Regions from separate parts of the Tritonibacter sp. SIMBA_163 genome, predicted to be linked through region 4. Evidence: riboswitches for the same ligand, from Rfam matches in the RefSeq annotation. Region 4 holds a riboswitch; each other region holds the start of a gene.
The links. Region 4 has a riboswitch for cobalamin ahead of R0J92_RS01265 (CbtB domain-containing protein). Riboswitches for the same ligand answer to the same signal wherever they lie in the genome.

Region 1 (3,989 bases), on a different contig from region 4:
GAGCAAAGAATGTGATCCGCCCATTTTTGGCGGCATTGATCATCATCACCGCGGCGCCGATGGCGGCAAACCTGTCCTATATTGCGTGGGATTTAACTGTTTTCGGCTTCGATCCGACTCCCTTCACATTTGCAGTTTCGCTCATAGCGCTGAGCTGGCTTCTCGTGAACAATTCCATGATGGACACCGCATCTCAGGGGCGGACCCTCATGTTCTATGCCACTCGCGACCCAGTGATCCTGATGGACGCGGATGGACGCCTTGCGGACGCAAACCCTGCGGCAAGGAATGTGTTCAGGGAGCCAATTTTGCATCAGGGGATGACCCTCGACCAGCTAGACCAAGTTGGGCCGATGTTGAGCGACCTCTGCAAGACAGGTGAAATCCAATGCCTCAAGCCGATTAGGCTCGGCGGGCATGTCTTCGATTTACGCACGGCTTTGATCGAGAGTCCGATCCAAACCAAGACGCCGTTACTGGGTTGGCTGGTTTCTCTTGTCGACATCACCGAGAGAGAACGTTCCGCTGAGGCGCTTCGTGAAGCGCTGGCACATGCGGAGGCAGCAAACCGCGCAAAGACCAATTTCCTCGCCAATGTCAGCCATGAAATACGCACACCACTGAATGGCGTGCTGGGGATGGTATCGGTATTGAGCGACACTGTGTTGGATAACGAGCAGCAGGAATACCTGAAGGTCATCGAAGGCTCTGGGCAAGTTCTGCTCACAACGATCGGGGATGTGCTCGATCTGTCCAAAATCGAAGCAGAGCAGATGGTGCTGGAAAACAGCCCCTTCGTTCTGCGAGACATCGTCAAGGGCGCAGGCTCCCTGTTCGCGGCAACGGCGGGCGAGAAGGGATTGACGTTGAGCATCGACATCGAGGACAGCTTGCCCAAGGTTATCAACGGGGATGTTCACCGGTTTCGACAAGTACTGCACAACCTCGTTTCAAACGCCGTCAAGTTTACCGAAGTCGGACAGGTTTTGATAAGCGCCACAGCCATTGACGATGGCATGACCCTATTGGTGCGTGTCAGCGATACCGGGCCTGGGGTGCCCGACGAGGCTCGTGATGCGATCTTCCAGCCGTTTCGTTAGGCCGATAGCAGTGATACGCGAAAATTCGGTGGCACTGGCCTGGGGCTTTCAATCTCCCGAGAGCTTTGTCATCTGATGGGGGGGGAATTGCGGCTGGCTCCTTCCGCTACGAAGGGTGCGGTATTCGAAATCAGACTGCCCTTGATCCCGGCAGATGATATCTTGGATCTCGAAAACCGCCCTGACGCGTTCTCAGATGTATTGCCCGTTATGCCCGTGATGGATGTTCTGGTGGTCGACGACAACAAGACAAACAGGTTCATTTTGGAAAAGTTCCTGTCCTCATCATCCTGCCGGGTTCAATCCGTCTCAAGTGGAGCAGAAGCAATCGAACTGGCGCGGGATCTGGCGTTCGATATCATCTTGATGGATATTCAAATGCCTGGAATGGATGGGGTCGAGACCACTCGACGGATCCGTTCTCTGGAGCAGGCAGGCGGGCGCGAACCCGGGTTTATTGTGGCTGTGACCGCGAATACGATGCCGGAGCAATCTGCTCACTACCTGTCGGCGGGCATGGATGAGGTATTGGCAAAGCCGGTGTCCAAAGAGCCATTTCTTAAGATGATCCAAACCGTTCGCCGCAAGGTCGCGCAGTGCGCCGAAGACAAGGCGGCGTTGCCGCGGTAACCGGCATGACCCGGCAGGCAGACGGCATTGGGCAGGACCTATTGCGCAAACAAGACCGTCAAGAACAGGCTCCATACCACTATCTGTGCACGAGACCTTCTCCCGGGAAGTGATCGAATGGTCTATCTCGGCGCACGTGGCATATATATTTTCGCGTGATCATGCAGTCTGAAGCAACGACGACAGTTTCGCCATGCCGCTTGACAGGGATTGCGCTGCTGACGCAAGAGAGGGGCGATGGTTCCCCGACGCCAAAGGCAAGTGGGATGAAAAGGGAATTCGGTGAGGAGGAGCCCAGAGGCGCCAAATCCGAAACTGCCCCCGCAACTGTAAGCGGCAAGTGCCCCGTCACGCACCACTGATCCACCGGGATCGGGAAGGGACGAGAGCGCAATGATCCGCAAGTCAGGAGACCTGCCATCACGACTGTAAACCAAGCGGGCGGTGGGCCTGCGGAGGACGTGATGACAGATGCCAAAGGTCTTATGAACCGCAGCGACCCGTCTCCTGTCAGGAGGTTGGTATGCACGCGTATCTTTACCTGATTTCCGCCACCTATGTGAGCGCGCAACGCTTTGCCATGTTGGCACAAAAGCTCGAAGGCGCAACTGCGGGTCCTGCATTGGCGATCCGGCTGGAAGCGGAAGGAGCGGGCCTCTGGTCTGCTCTTGATGAATTGTGCGCACGCGGCGCAACACGAATTGATCTGCGGCCCGTGGGGTTGCCGTTTTCGCAGTCATTGGAGAAATGGCTTCCCGGGGCTGCAGGCGCATGGCTTGCCCGGCAGGACCTGCCAGTGCCCGAGCTGTATTTCTCTGCCAGCCCAGAAAGTGACATGGGCGTGATCACTGCAGTCGCCCGGGCTGAGCTGCCAATGCGCCGAATTTCTGCGAAGCCACAGGGGGAAAGAGGCAAGGGCTGGGACCTGCCGCCAGCTCATCAGCACCACTTGTTGGTCTGCACGGGGCCTCGCTGTCACGTGAAAGACGCCCCAAACCTCGCCGACGTCCTGAAAGTCGAAATCCGTCGGGCAGGGCTTGCGGACAGTTGTCTCGTCACCACGACGGGCTGTGTTTTTCCCTGCAACGCCGGCCCGGTGATCGTGCACTACCCGCGTGGGGACTGGTATCGCATGGCGGACCGTGCGGACATTCAGAATTTTGTCGCCACCGTTCTTGCGCGCGGTGGCAGGCTTGAATCACTTATTTTCCATCAAACTGGAGTCTCCCATGAAACTGCGTAGCCTGCTGCTGCCGCTTGGTCTTTTTGCTTCCGCCGCACACGCTGACCCTATCAAAGTCGAAAGCTGCGGCGTGTCTCATACGTTTGAAAGCGTGCCATCCCGGGCCATAACCCTGAACCAGCAGGCTACAGAAGTCATGTTGGCCCTGGGCCTTGAGGAATCTCTGGTCGGCACGGCCTATATGGACGACGCAATTCCGGAGCAATGGCGGGCCGCGTATAACAGTGTCCCCGTGCTGGCAGAGAAATACCCCGCCGCCGAGGTGGTGTTGGCGAAAGAACCAGACTTTCTCTTTGCAGGATTTGGGTCAGCGTTTTCCGAGGACAACTTGGGCGGCGCAGAGAAGTGGCACGGGCTGGGTATCGGGACCTATCTTGTGGATGCCTCCTGCAAGGTCAAACACCCGAAGGATGTTCCGCTGACGGTCGAGCCGATCTTTCATGACATCGAAACTGTCGGAAAGCTGTTCGCGGTCGAAGCCCGTGCTGAAGAGCTTGTAACGGGGCTGAAGGCACGTCTCGATGAGGTGCAGGAGGACCCGGCAGGCGCGGAACAAACGGCATTCATCTATGATAGCGGCACCGATACGCCGTTTTCGATCGGGTGCTGCGGTGGCCCTGCGCTGCTGGCCAAGCTGACCGGGCTCGAGAGTATCAGCGCCGATGTGCCTGGTACTTGGGTGGACTTGTCGTGGGAGCGTGTGATGGCGGCCGACCCGGATGTGATCCTGTTAATCGAAGCGGATTGGTCCACGGCTGCGGACAAGCGTGCGCATATGGAGACCGATCCGGTACTGAGTGAGCTTCGGGCGGTGAAAGAAGGGCGCTTCGTGACCGTGCCCTTTTCCGAAACCCTGCTGGGCATGCGATTTGTTGATGGGGTCGAGACCGTGAACCGCCAACTCGCCGGGTTGAAGTAAGTGTCACGGGGATCGCCACTGTTGCTGCCGCTGTCCGTCGTTGCGTTGTTCCTCGCGATGGCGGCCGGTATCCTATGGGGGACGGCTGAGATCTCAT
Region 2 (3,989 bases), on a different contig from region 4:
GGACCCCACCAGATGAGTAAGCTTCCCCGCTTCGTCAAAAACCGGGGTCATCGTGTTACGAATATACTGCGTACCCAGAACGGCGGGCAAATTTATCTCATATGTCGTGGCCTTGGCCGTCCGCACCACATTCTGCTGCACTGCAAGGGCACGTGCACCAGTGGAGCCGCCAAATATCTCCAAAGCGGATTTCCCGAACCAGCCGCTTTCGGGAAGCTGTGCGATTTCCCGCGACCGTTTGTTGATCGCTATATATCGGGGGATCTGGTCGTCACCGACTTCCAAAACGATTACCGCCATGCCTATAGCATCCAATATGGCATAGAGTTCGTTCACTTGCAGTCGTTTCACGCGTTTGTCCCTTTGTGCAGGAGAGCACCTACCGCAGTATGCCGGGGGCAACATCTAACCGAGCATATCCTAGTACCGAGTTTCTCTAAACCAAAATTGAACATGGAGGTCTTCCGGAGGTTCAAATGCGCTGAATTGCGCAGCCTTGGGCATGACGACATCCGCCTGCATCCCTGCCAGCGCCCAGACCCTCGCGATGAGGGATGCCGTCGGCAAAGAGACAAGAACGCCGGAGGGGATTGCCTACGGCCCCTGCCAAGGTGCGACGGCGCAGATAGCGTCGGTCTGATGTACTGGCGGCACAATAAATGACATTCTCCGAGCTTTCCCGGACGGAACACCGCCCGGCCCGTCGGCCCGCCGCCAGCGAACCTGTCACCATGAGAGCCTTTCATCGCACCGACGCGACATGCTAAACTTTTGTGGACGCGAGATGTGGAGGCGCAAGATGACGACGGTGACAGGGGGCTGCCTGTGTGGAAGTGTCCAGATCACAGCAGTCGGACCGCCGTTGCGCGTTGGCATGTGCCACTGTCTCGACTGCCGCAAGCATCACGGTGCGGTCTTTTACTGCGCCGCAGTATTTTTGCAGCAAAACGTGACCGTCAGCGGTGATCTGCGCCACTATCAGGAGCGGTACTTCTGCCCTACATGTGGATCCTCCGTTTTTGCCAAAAGCGGCGATGAGATAGAAGTGCATCTGGGCGCCTTGGATAAGCCGGACATGTTTGCGCCAGAGTATGAACTCTGGGTGCAGCGGCGTGAAAGCTGGCTTCCTGCGCTCGACGGCCGCCCGCAACACGATCAAAACCGGCACCAAGAAGACTAGCGCGCAGCTATCCACATGCCTCTGTGGAAAACTTCCCTGAAGAAACCATACACCATATATTGACCATTTGCTGGATCTGCATCAATATCGTGTTGCTTTGGTTCTTGTGAGGCGACTCGCAAGCAATGAGGGAAATCGGTGAAAAACCGACGCTGCCCCCGCAACTGTAAGCGGCAAGTCCACCCTGGGCCACTGATGCGCACTACGCATTGGGAAGGCGGGATTGGGCATTTGAGCCGTGAAGCCAGGAGACCTGCCAAAGCAGACAACGACGACCGCGGCGGAGGGCCCGGACGCGTGACACGGTGCTGTTTCGGCGCCGGGTTCCGTGTCCCCTTTCGTCCAAGCAGACAAAACCTGAGGGACCCTTTGCCGATGAGCATCACCGTCTATTCCAAACCCGCCTGTGTGCAATGCACCGCCACCACCCGCGCACTCGAGGCGAAGGGGATTTCTTTCGACGTGATCGATCTGACCGAAGATGCTGCCGCAATGGAAATGGTACAGGGCCTTGGTTACCGTCAGGCCCCTGTGGTTGTCGCTGGCCAAGAGCACTGGGCCGGGTTTCGCCCCGACCTGATCGGCCGTCTGGCCTGATCCGGCGCTGATCGGATGGCCGGGCTCGTCTTTTTCTCTTCACGATCGGGCAACACGGCCCGATTGGTGGAGCGCCTCGGGCTGGAGGCTCTGCGGCTGCCGCAGGCAGGGCCGCCGCCTGAGCTGGACGCGCCTTTTGTACTGGTGTCTCCGACCTTCGCCGACGGCGAAGGGCGCGGCGCAGTGCCCAAGCCGGTCATTCGGCTTTTGAACAACACACGCAATCGCGCCTTCCTGCGGGGCGTGATCGCGGGAGGCAACCGCAACTTTGGTGCGACCTTTGCCCTTGCCGGTGAGGTCATCGCACGCAAGTGCAGCGTCCCCGTTCTCTACCGCTTTGAACTGGCGGGAACCGAAACAGACATTACCCGCATCCGCGCGGGCCTTGCCCGGTTCTGGGCAGCACAGGAGAGCCAGACATGCTTGACGCAAGCGTAACCGCCGATCTCGACTATCATGCCCTGAACGCGATGCTGAACCTCTATGATGATGAGGGGAAGATCCAGTTTGACGCCGACCGCATGGCGGCACGGCAATATTTCCTGCAGCATGTGAACCAGAACACCGTTTTCTTTCATTCGCTGGAGGAAAAGCTGTCCTATCTGGTCAAGGAAGGCTTCTATGAAGCGGCTGTGCTCGATCAATACGAGCGCAGTTTCCTCCACCAGATCTGGGACGCGGCCTTTGCCAAGAAATTCCGGTTCCCGAGCTTTCTGGGGGCGTTCAAATACTACACCTCCTACACGTTGAAGACCCGTGACGGGCAGCGCTATCTGGAGCGCTACGAAGACCGGGTGGTGATGAACGCGCTGACGCTGGCGCGCGGTGATGCTGCGCTGGCGATGCAGCTGATGGGCGAGATCATCGACGGCCGGTTCCAGCCTGCCACGCCGACCTTTCTGAATGCCGGCAAGACGGCGCGGGGCGAGTTCGTCTCCTGCTTCCTGTTGCGGCTGGAAGACAACATGGAAAGCATCGGGCGCGGCATCAACTCCGCCCTGCAGCTCAGCAAACGCGGCGGTGGCGTGGCCCTGATGCTGACCAACATTCGCGAGCATGGCGCCCCGATCAAGGGGATCGAGAACCAGTCTTCCGGGGTGATCCCGGTGATGAAACTGCTGGAAGACAGTTTCTCCTACGCCAACCAGCTGGGCGCACGTCAGGGCGCAGGCGCGGTCTATCTGAACGCCCACCACCCGGACATCCTGCGCTTCCTCGACACCAAGCGCGAGAACGCCGATGAGAAGATCCGCATCAAGACACTGAGCCTTGGCGTGGTCATTCCCGACATCACCTTCCAGCTCGCCAAGAAGAACGAGGACATGTATCTGTTCTCGCCCCACGACGTGGAAAAGGTGTATGGCAAAGCCTTCTCGGAAATCTCGGTCACCGAGAAATATCACGAGATGGTGGACAACCCGCAGATCCGCAAGAAGAAGATCAACGCCCGCGCCTTCTTCCAGACCATTGCCGAGATCCAGTTCGAATCCGGCTACCCCTACATCATGTTTGAGGACACGGTGAATTCGGCCAACCCGATCGCCGGTCGGATTTCGATGTCCAACCTCTGCTCCGAGATCCTGCAAGTGAACACCGCGTCCGAGTTCACGGATGACCTCTCCTACGCGCAGATGGGCACCGATATTTCCTGCAATCTCGGCTCCATGAACATCGCCCGCGCCATGGATGGCGGCGATCTGGCGGGCACCGTGGGCACCGCGATCCGGGCATTGAATGCGGTGTCGGAAATGTCCGCCATCGATAGTGTTCCCTCGATCCGCAAGGGCAATGACGAAGGCCATGCCATCGGTCTTGGCCAGATGAACCTGCATGGCTACCTCGCCCGCGAGCGCATCCATTACGGCTCGGCTGAGGGTATCGACTTCACCAATATCTACTTCTGCACCGTGTTGTTTCACGCGCTCAGTGCCTCCAACGCGCTGGCGCAAGAAAAAGGCACACGGTTCAAGGGCTTTGAGGACTCGACCTATGCCGATGGCAGCTTCTTTGCCAAATACGTCGACCGGGACTGGCTGCCGGAGACCGACCGCGTGCGCGAACTGTTCGAGGGCGCCGGCATCAATGTGCCGAGCCGCGAGGACTGGTCCGTCCTGTGCGACAAGGTGAAGGAGCACGGGCTCTACAACCGCAACCTGCAGGCGGTGCCGCCCACCGGGTCGATCAGCTATATCAACTATGCCACCTCCTCGAT
Region 3 (3,989 bases), on a different contig from region 4:
GCTATGATGCAGTCGGACTGGGAAATCACGAGTTCAATTTTGGCCTCGACACGCTGAACCGCGCATTGCGCGCGCTGCCGTGCCCTGCGATTTGCAGCAACGTACACCCCTGCGCGCCTGACGTTGCATTGCATGTGAAACCGCACCTGATCCTGTCGCGCCGTATTCCGGGCGCTGCGGCGGATGCGCCCGAGGTGCGCGTCGGCCTGTTCTCCGTCCTGCCACCGCAAACCCTGTTGTGGGATGCCGACCACCTCGCAGGGCGTGTGCGCATCGACGATATGGTCGACAGCGCCCGCGCTGCCATTGCAACGCTTCGTTCAGCGGGCGCTGACGTGGTGATCGCCTTGGCGCATACCGGGCTTGCGGCAGCCCAGGCCGCGCCCGGAATGGAGAACGCCCTGCGCCCGCTCTCACACTTGCCAGGCCTCGATGCTGCGGTCGGCGGGCACACGCATCTGCTGCTGCCTTCGGCCAATGGTTCCGAGGACGGATTGGGCGTGCCTGTTGTGATGCCCGGCTCCAGCGGCTCTCACCTCGGCGTGGTGGATCTGTTTCTGGAGCAGACCGCGGACGGCTGGCAGGTGCAGCATGCGACCTGTGACCTGCGCGCGGTGAGCACCCGCTCGTCAAAAGGTCTGCAGCCGCTCGTACCCGAAGCGCCAGAGATGGTCGCAGGCCTTGCCACGGCGCACACCCGCACCCGCGCCGATATGGCAACCCCGGTTGGAACCTTGTCAAAGCCGCATCATTCCTACTTCACCTTCTTTGGAGAGGATCGGGCTCTGGCGTTGACGGCACAAGCGCAGGCCGCTGCGGTTCGCCCATTTCTCGAAGCTTCACCGCATGCTGAGCTGCCGCTTCTTTCCGCTGTGGCACCGGCGAAATTCGGCGGGCGGGCCGGGCCGCTTAACTATACGCATGTGCCCGCTGGCAAGGTGTCCCGACGCCATGTCGCCGACATTTATATCTACCCGAACGAGCTGCGCTGCGTGATTGTCAACGGTGCCCAGCTGACGGACTGGCTGGAAATGTCGGCCGGGCTGTTCAATCAGCTGACCCCGGATATGCCAGGGACCCTGCTGGCCAACCCGGATCGTGCGGGACATAATTTCGATGTGATTTTTGGGCTGGAGTATGAGATCGACCCAACCGCCCCCGCGCGTTTTGATGCGGACGGGCGACCGGTCAGCGATGCGCCGGGACGTGTCAGGGACCTGCGCTGGAATGGGGCACCCCTGCGACAGGACCAACTGTTTGCCGTTGCCTACAACAGCTATCGCAGCAGTGGCGGGGGCAACTTCCGCATGCTGGAGGACGCTCCGACCTTGCAACTTGCGCCGATGATGATCCGGGATGCGGTCACGGCCTATGTGACCGGTGCAGTGCAAAAGGACCCGCTGGCAACACTTCCCTACCCCTGGCAGCTCCGTCCTGACCTAGGGGTGCAGGCGGTCGCCATCACCGGCCCCGGCGCACGCAGTTTCCTCTACGAGTTGCCGGACCACGTCGCCGCCAGCGCCACGGCAATGGAAAGCGGCTTCCTGTCGCTGACCCTGGATCTCTGAACGGACACGGCAGACCTGCCAGGAATCCCACGGCGCCGGGTTGTCATCATTCCATCATTTCCCTATATCGGGATTCGAGGGGTTGGCGCGGGCAAGCGCCTCGCCAACCTGGTCAGGTCCGGAAGGAAGCAGCCACAACGAGCCCCGCTTGGGTCGATGTCCAACCTCTCACTTCACGAAGCCCCGCCATTGGCGGGGTTTTGTGTTTAGAAGACCCCGCCGTATCTCTCGCCCGCCTGCGTGCGAGTATTATGCAGCTGCAGCGATAACATCGTTGACGACTCGGCGGGCAGCTCGCTACCCATATTGGTGATGGTTTCCAGCCGGCCCGCTTTGGCTGTTTGGAATGAAAAGGGAACATGGTGAGGCGACGGGTAACAGACCCAGACCCAAGTCCATGACTGCCCCCGCAACTGTAAGCGGCGAGCAACCCGGTATGACCACTGGTTCCAGAGGCCAAGGCGGCCAGTTGGACCGGGAAGGACCGGCACGCAGCGACCCGCAAGTCAGGAGACCTGCCATCACCGAAAGAACCTGAAACCGGGCGGGGTGTCCTGGATGAGGTCTGATGGCACGCCGCAGGTTCACTGCATCCCCGCTGCCAACGGTCTCTCCTGCCGCACCGCCCCGACATGATACTTTGTGCGGAGGGCACTTTGATGGAAAATCCCGAACAGACACATGATTTTGTGGCGACAACCTGTATGCATCTGGGCCGCCCCTGCCCGGCGGCAGAGCGTATGTTGCGTGCCCTTGCCGGAGCGCTTGACCGCGCACGGGCCGTCACCCGTGACGATTTTGAGATTTCGGGCGATAGCCAGCTCGACGGCTGTGAAAAAGCCTGTCCGGCGCGGTTCGCCGCCAGTCATGATCGCATCCGGGTGTTCTGTGATGTCTCAGCGACCACCGAGACCGAAACACTGGACCGGTTTGCCGATGCCATGCTGTCGCCGGACATGGCCGATCTGTCGGCCCGCAGTGCGGCAGAGGTGCCGCGCGCCTTTGGTGAAGCCCGGCCCCTCAGCCTGACACGCGCCGAAACCATTGTGCCGATGTAGCCTCCCGCGACCCGGCCAGAGCGCCTGCCGCTCCACGCGAACATCCAGCCCTGCCGATCAGCTAGAGCTGCCATCGCGCGACTAAGGGGCGCTGCGAAGCCCTTGGGCCCAGATCAACTGCGCATCGGTTTCCACAGCGCAGGGGCGCTGCGCCCGCAATCGTGCCAATGCGGCATCCGGGCGCTCCCCGCTCTCGATCATCAATCGCAAGGCAACCATACCGGAGCGCCCGCAGCCGCCCCTGCAATGCACCAGCACTCGACCGCCACCTGACATCGCCTGACGCGCCAACGCGCTGACATCGGCCCAGCGATCCTGCATGTCGTCGCCAGGGGTTTGAAAATCATCCACAGGCAAGTGGAACCAACGACTGCCGAGCCCCTGAAGATCGCTGCCGATATTCTCGACCCCCAGGATGACGTGCTCCACGCGGGTGGTCATCGAGATTACGATCGAGGGTTTCCATTCTCCGATCAGTCGAAGATCACCAGCGTAATCGCCCCCTGCCCCAGGTGCCTGGCTGAGCGCAAGAATGCCGTCACCAATCGACAGCGCATGAAGCACAAGAGGTTGCGCAGCCGGGTGCGGCTGCAGTTCAGAAGCACTCACCATTTAATCTCCCCCCCGGGAGGCGCGACCCTAAACCCGCGATACAGTACAAGATACCATAGCCTCGGCAAGCAGCTGATCGGTAGCCTTTTTTGCACGCGGCCAGATTCACCCTGCTCAGTGTGCGCCTTGTAACACGCAGGCCGCGCAACAGCGGTGGACGAAGCGCGCGGTGCCGCTTAGTTTGCACGGGATCATTTCGGCGCCGTCCACGAATCCGGGCAGCGCCCCTCAAAGACCATCCGAAAGGCCCTCATGAGCGAGCATAGCCCCGAGACCGCCCCCGCCCCGCAAGGCGGACAATATCAGGTTCTGGCACGCAAGTACCGGCCCGAGACCTTTGCCGATCTGGTTGGTCAGGACGCCATGGTGCGCACGCTGAAGAACGCCTTTGCCGCGGATCGGATCGCTCAGGCCTTCATCATGACCGGCATTCGCGGCACCGGCAAAACCACCACCGCGCGGATCATCGCCAAAGGCATGAACTGTATCGGCGAGGACGGTACCGGCGGCCCCACCACGGAGCCTTGTGGCAAATGCGAGCATTGCCTGGCGATCATGGAGGGGCGCCATGTGGACGTGATGGAGATGGACGCCGCCTCGCGCACCGGGGTTGGCGACATCCGCGAGATCATTGACAGTGTGGCGTATCGTGCGGCGTCGGCCCGCTACAAAATCTACATCATCGATGAGGTGCACATGCTGTCGACCTCCGCCTTCAACGCGCTGTTGAAGACGCTGGAGGAGCCGCCGG
Region 4 (3,989 bases):
ATCTGCATCGGCGAAGGCTCCATGGGGCTGTACGACGGCGTTGCCACCCGCGGGCAATCGGGCTTTGGCTCCTCGGCCGAGACCGCGCTGCGCATGGGCTGGCCGGTGGTGCTGGTGATCGACGTGGGCGGGCAGGCGCAATCTGCTGCCGCCACCGCGCTTGGGTTCAAGATGTACAACCCCGACCTGCCCTTTGCCGGGGTAATCCTGAACCGGGTGGCCAGTCCGCGCCACGAACGGCTGACCCGGCTGGGGATGGAGCGCGCGGGCGTCAAGGTGCTGGGCGCCCTGCCCCGGCGCGGCGATCTTACGCTGCCCGAACGCCACCTCGGCCTCATTCAGGCGGTGGAGCATCCCGATCTTGAGGCGGCGATTGCGGGCTACGCGGCTTTCCTGCGCGACAACGTCGACCTTGACGCGATCCGCGCGGTGGCCAGCACAGCTGCGGCCCCTGCCCCGCGGGCCTTGCCAAAACCGCCAGCACAGCGGATCGCGCTGGCGCGGGATGCGGCGTTTTCCTTCACCTATCCGCATCTGCTGGAAGGCTGGCGCGCCGCCGGAGCCGAGATCCTGCCATTTTCGCCCCTGAACAACGAACCTCCCGCCCCGGACGCCGATCTGGTCTGGCTGCCCGGCGGCTATCCCGAACTGCACGGCGCGGCGCTGGCGGCGGCGGAGACGTGGCGCGCAGGCCTGCAGAAACATGCGCAGACGAAGCCGGTGCATGGCGAATGCGGCGGTTACATGGCGCTTGGCGCGGCGCTGATCGACAAGGCGGGCGTGCGGCACCAGATGGCCGGGCTCTTGGGGCTGGTCACGTCCTATGAGAAGCGCAAGTTCCACCTCGGCTATCGCCGGGCAGAGCTGCAGGCGGGCATGCCGGGCTTTGACACCGGCGACTTCCTGCGCGGGCATGAGTTCCATTACTCCACCATTCTGGATGAGCCCGACGCACCGCTGGCCCGAGTGATGGACGCGGATGGCAACCCGGTGCCGGAGACCGGTTCGATCAAGGGCAACGTCACCGGCACCTTCTTCCATCTGATCACCGCAGAGCATGAGGGAGAGCGTGCATGAGTGGCTTTGTCAGCTTTGTTTCCTCCGGTCCCGGCGATCCGGAGCTGTTGACGGTGAAGGCCGTAAAACGGCTGGAGGCGGCGGATGCGGTGCTGTTTGACGATCTGTCCTCGGGGCCAATCCTGGACCATGCCCATGCGGATGCGGATCTGGTGGGAGTCGGAAAACGCGCCGGGCGCCCCTCGCCGAAACAGGACCACGTCAGCAAACTGCTGGTGGAATACGCGCAATCCGGCGCCCAGGTCGTGCGGCTGAAATCCGGCGACAGCGGCGTCTTTGGCCGCTTGGAGGAAGAGCTGACCGCCCTGCGCGCCGCTGGCATCAAATACGAGATCATCCCTGGCGTCACCGCCGCCTCGGCCGCAGCAGCGGCGGCGGGCATTCCGCTGACGCGGCGGCTGACCGCGCGGCGGTTGCAGTTCATCACCGGCCATGACGTGACCGGCGGGCTGCCGGATCACATGAACCTCGCCGCCCTTGCCGATCCGGAGGCCACCACCGTGGTCTATATGGGCAAACGCACCTTTGCGTCGATGCTGGCGCTGCTGTTGGACGAAGGCCTGCCACAGGACACGCCAACGCTGGTGGCCCTCGGCGTCTCCACCCCGGCGCAGGAGCTGCACCGCACCACGGTGCAGGCGCTGCCGGATCTGCTGGATTGCATCGACAGCGCCGCGCCGGTGCTGATCCTTTACGGTCCACTGGCGGATGAAGACGCGCCCGCATGACACAGCCGATGCTCACGCTCTGCCGCATTTGCAGCACTGCCGACCCGGACCTGCCAAGGCAGATCTCGGCGGCGCTGACGGCGGCGGGGCTGAGCGCAAGGCTGCAGCAGGTCGACTGCATGTCGGGCTGCGACCGCCCACAGACCCTGGCGATCCGCCAGAGCGGCAAGACCGCCTATCTGTTTGGCGAGATCACATCGGCGGATCTGCCCGATATCCTGACGTTCCTGCGCCTCTATGCCAGCAGCGCCGATGGCACGCTGGCGGATGCAAGGCCGCTGGGTGAGCTGCGGTTCAAGGCCATTGCCCGCATCCCCGCAGAGCTGCCCTGACCGCATCACCACAGGCTATCCGCCCTCCGCAAGCCCCCTGAAGATCACGGAACTGCCGCGAACAGCGCCTCCGGTGGCGTATTCACGCTTGACCGGAGCAAAGCGCGCAAGGCACAACAGATGCATACGGTGTCTGATGATGCAAAGCATCGGGACTGAAACGGGAATGAGGAACGGCGGACCCAATCGCGGCGCCGAAGCCCCAACCGCCCCCGCGACTGTGAGCGGCGAGCGACATTCTGAACCCACTGGCCTGCGTGCCGGGAAGGAGGATGATCGCCGTGACCCGCGAGTCAGGAGACCGACCGTATGGAACGAGAACTTTATGTCTGCCGTCGGGTGTGACGGCACGGAGGACACACACATGACGACCAAGACGCTTACCTCGACCACATCCGTCTCCAGCATCATCCCGGCGCTTTTTGCCATGGTTCTGGGTCTCGGCATCATCACCGTGACCGGCCATGTGCAGGCCTCGACCCTGCATGATGCGGCGCATGACGTGCGCCACGCCACCGGCTTTCCCTGCCACTAAGACCATGCTCACACGTATTCTGACCAGCGCGTTGTTCGCTGGCGCTGCAGCGGGGCTGATCGTCGCCCTGCTGCAGCTTTTCTTCGTGCAGCCGGTGCTGTTGCATGCCGAACTTTATGAAACCGGCGCGCTGGTGCATTTCGGCGGTGATCCCGTCAGTGCCCATCCCGAGCTGCCGGGCCTGTTCGACGAGCCGATGCGCAACCTGCTGAGCATCCTCTTTACCATGCTGACCTACACCGGCTACGCGCTGGTTCTGGTGGCGCTGATGTCGCAGGCGGAGCGTCAGGGCCATGTGGTCACCGCACGCCACGGCATCATCTGGGGGATTGCGGGCTTTGTCGCCTTTCACTTCGCGCCCGGCTTCACCCTGGCCCCCGAAGTACCCGGCGTCGCCGCCGCCGATGTGGGCGCGCGTCAGATCTGGTGGGTGGCCACCGTTGCGACCGCCGGCATTGCCATGTGGCTGATCGCCTTTGGCGGCAATCTGGTGTCCTACGTGGTGGCGGCGCTGTTGCTGATCGCCCCGCATGTGATCGGCGCGCCGGAGCCCGATACGTTCACCGGCCCGGTGCCGACCGAGATCGGGGCGCTGTTTGCCGCGCGGGCCTTTGGCATCGGCATGGCCGCCTGGGTGCTGCTGGGCGCCTTTGCCGCCTATTTCTGGCAGACCGAGTCCGCCCGCGACGCAGCTGCAGCGTGACCCAGAACGCCTGATGATCCCCGCCGCGCACATCGCGCCCGGCGGGGATTTCCATATTGAAGGAAGACCCCATGTCCCGTTCGCTCGCCCTGTTTGCCATCGGTCTTGTCTTTGGCGGCGGCATCGGCTTTGTCACCGCCGCCGGAAATGGCGTGACCTTTGATGGCCACGACCACGGCGACCCCGCCCATCACGGCGGCGGCGGTCAGGCCGAAATGGCCGCACATGATCACTCCGCCATGGTCGATATCGCCGCTGGCCCGGAGGCCCCGGCGCTGGAGATTGCACTGACCCCCGATCCGATGTCGGGCTGGAACCTGCACGCGATGCCGCAGAACTTCCGCTTTGCGCCCGAAAACGCCTCCGGTGCTGATGTGGCGGGCGAAGGCCACGCCCATGTCTATGTCAACGGCGAAAAGATCGGGCGGCTCTATGGCCGCTGGATGCATATCGGCGCGCTGCCCGAGGGTGAGGTGGAAGTGAAGGTCTCGTTGAACTCCAACAGCCACGGGGTTATCGCGGTTGACGGCAGCCCGGTCGAGGCTGCGGTGACCGTGGACACGCGCTGATGGTGCGCTCCTGAGACCATGCCCTTGACCTGCCCCGGACACGGC

Region 1: another riboswitch for cobalamin. It lies ahead of R0J92_RS19805 ((2Fe-2S) ferredoxin domain-containing protein); the one in region 4 lies ahead of R0J92_RS01265 (CbtB domain-containing protein).
Region 2: another riboswitch for cobalamin. It lies ahead of nrdH (glutaredoxin-like protein NrdH); the one in region 4 lies ahead of R0J92_RS01265 (CbtB domain-containing protein).
Region 3: another riboswitch for cobalamin. It lies ahead of R0J92_RS07460 (hypothetical protein); the one in region 4 lies ahead of R0J92_RS01265 (CbtB domain-containing protein).

The regions. Positions count from the first base shown of each region.
Region 1 covers NZ_JAWJBP010000025.1:16,638-20,626, forward strand. The annotation lists partial or broken gene R0J92_RS19800 (histidine kinase N-terminal 7TM domain-containing protein) at 1-1,730, shown strand, start outside; cobalamin riboswitch at 1,952-2,167, shown strand; gene R0J92_RS19805 ((2Fe-2S) ferredoxin domain-containing protein) at 2,254-2,973, shown strand; gene R0J92_RS19810 (ABC transporter substrate-binding protein) at 2,960-3,892, shown strand; gene R0J92_RS19815 (FecCD family ABC transporter permease) at 3,914-3,989, shown strand, end outside.
Region 2 covers NZ_JAWJBP010000014.1:23,257-27,245, forward strand. The annotation lists gene R0J92_RS16685 (ATP-binding protein) at 1-351, opposite strand, end outside; gene R0J92_RS16690 (GFA family protein) at 800-1,180, shown strand; cobalamin riboswitch at 1,262-1,456, shown strand; gene nrdH (glutaredoxin-like protein NrdH) at 1,556-1,777, shown strand; gene nrdI (class Ib ribonucleoside-diphosphate reductase assembly flavoprotein NrdI) at 1,793-2,215, shown strand; gene nrdE (class 1b ribonucleoside-diphosphate reductase subunit alpha) at 2,197-3,989, shown strand, end outside.
Region 3 covers NZ_JAWJBP010000003.1:113,372-117,360, reverse strand. The annotation lists gene R0J92_RS07470 (5'-nucleotidase C-terminal domain-containing protein) at 1-1,568, shown strand, start outside; RNA gene ffs (signal recognition particle sRNA small type) at 1,644-1,742, shown strand; cobalamin riboswitch at 1,865-2,106, shown strand; gene R0J92_RS07460 (hypothetical protein) at 2,228-2,626, shown strand; gene R0J92_RS07455 (dual specificity protein phosphatase family protein) at 2,708-3,238, opposite strand; gene R0J92_RS07450 (DNA polymerase III subunit gamma/tau) at 3,491-3,989, shown strand, end outside.
Region 4 covers NZ_JAWJBP010000001.1:283,945-287,933, reverse strand. The annotation lists gene R0J92_RS01280 (cobyrinate a,c-diamide synthase) at 1-1,077, shown strand, start outside; gene cobA (uroporphyrinogen-III C-methyltransferase) at 1,074-1,805, shown strand; gene R0J92_RS01270 (DUF1636 family protein) at 1,802-2,137, shown strand; cobalamin riboswitch at 2,248-2,462, shown strand; gene R0J92_RS01265 (CbtB domain-containing protein) at 2,502-2,672, shown strand; gene R0J92_RS01260 (CbtA family protein) at 2,677-3,375, shown strand; gene R0J92_RS01255 (hypothetical protein) at 3,447-3,944, shown strand.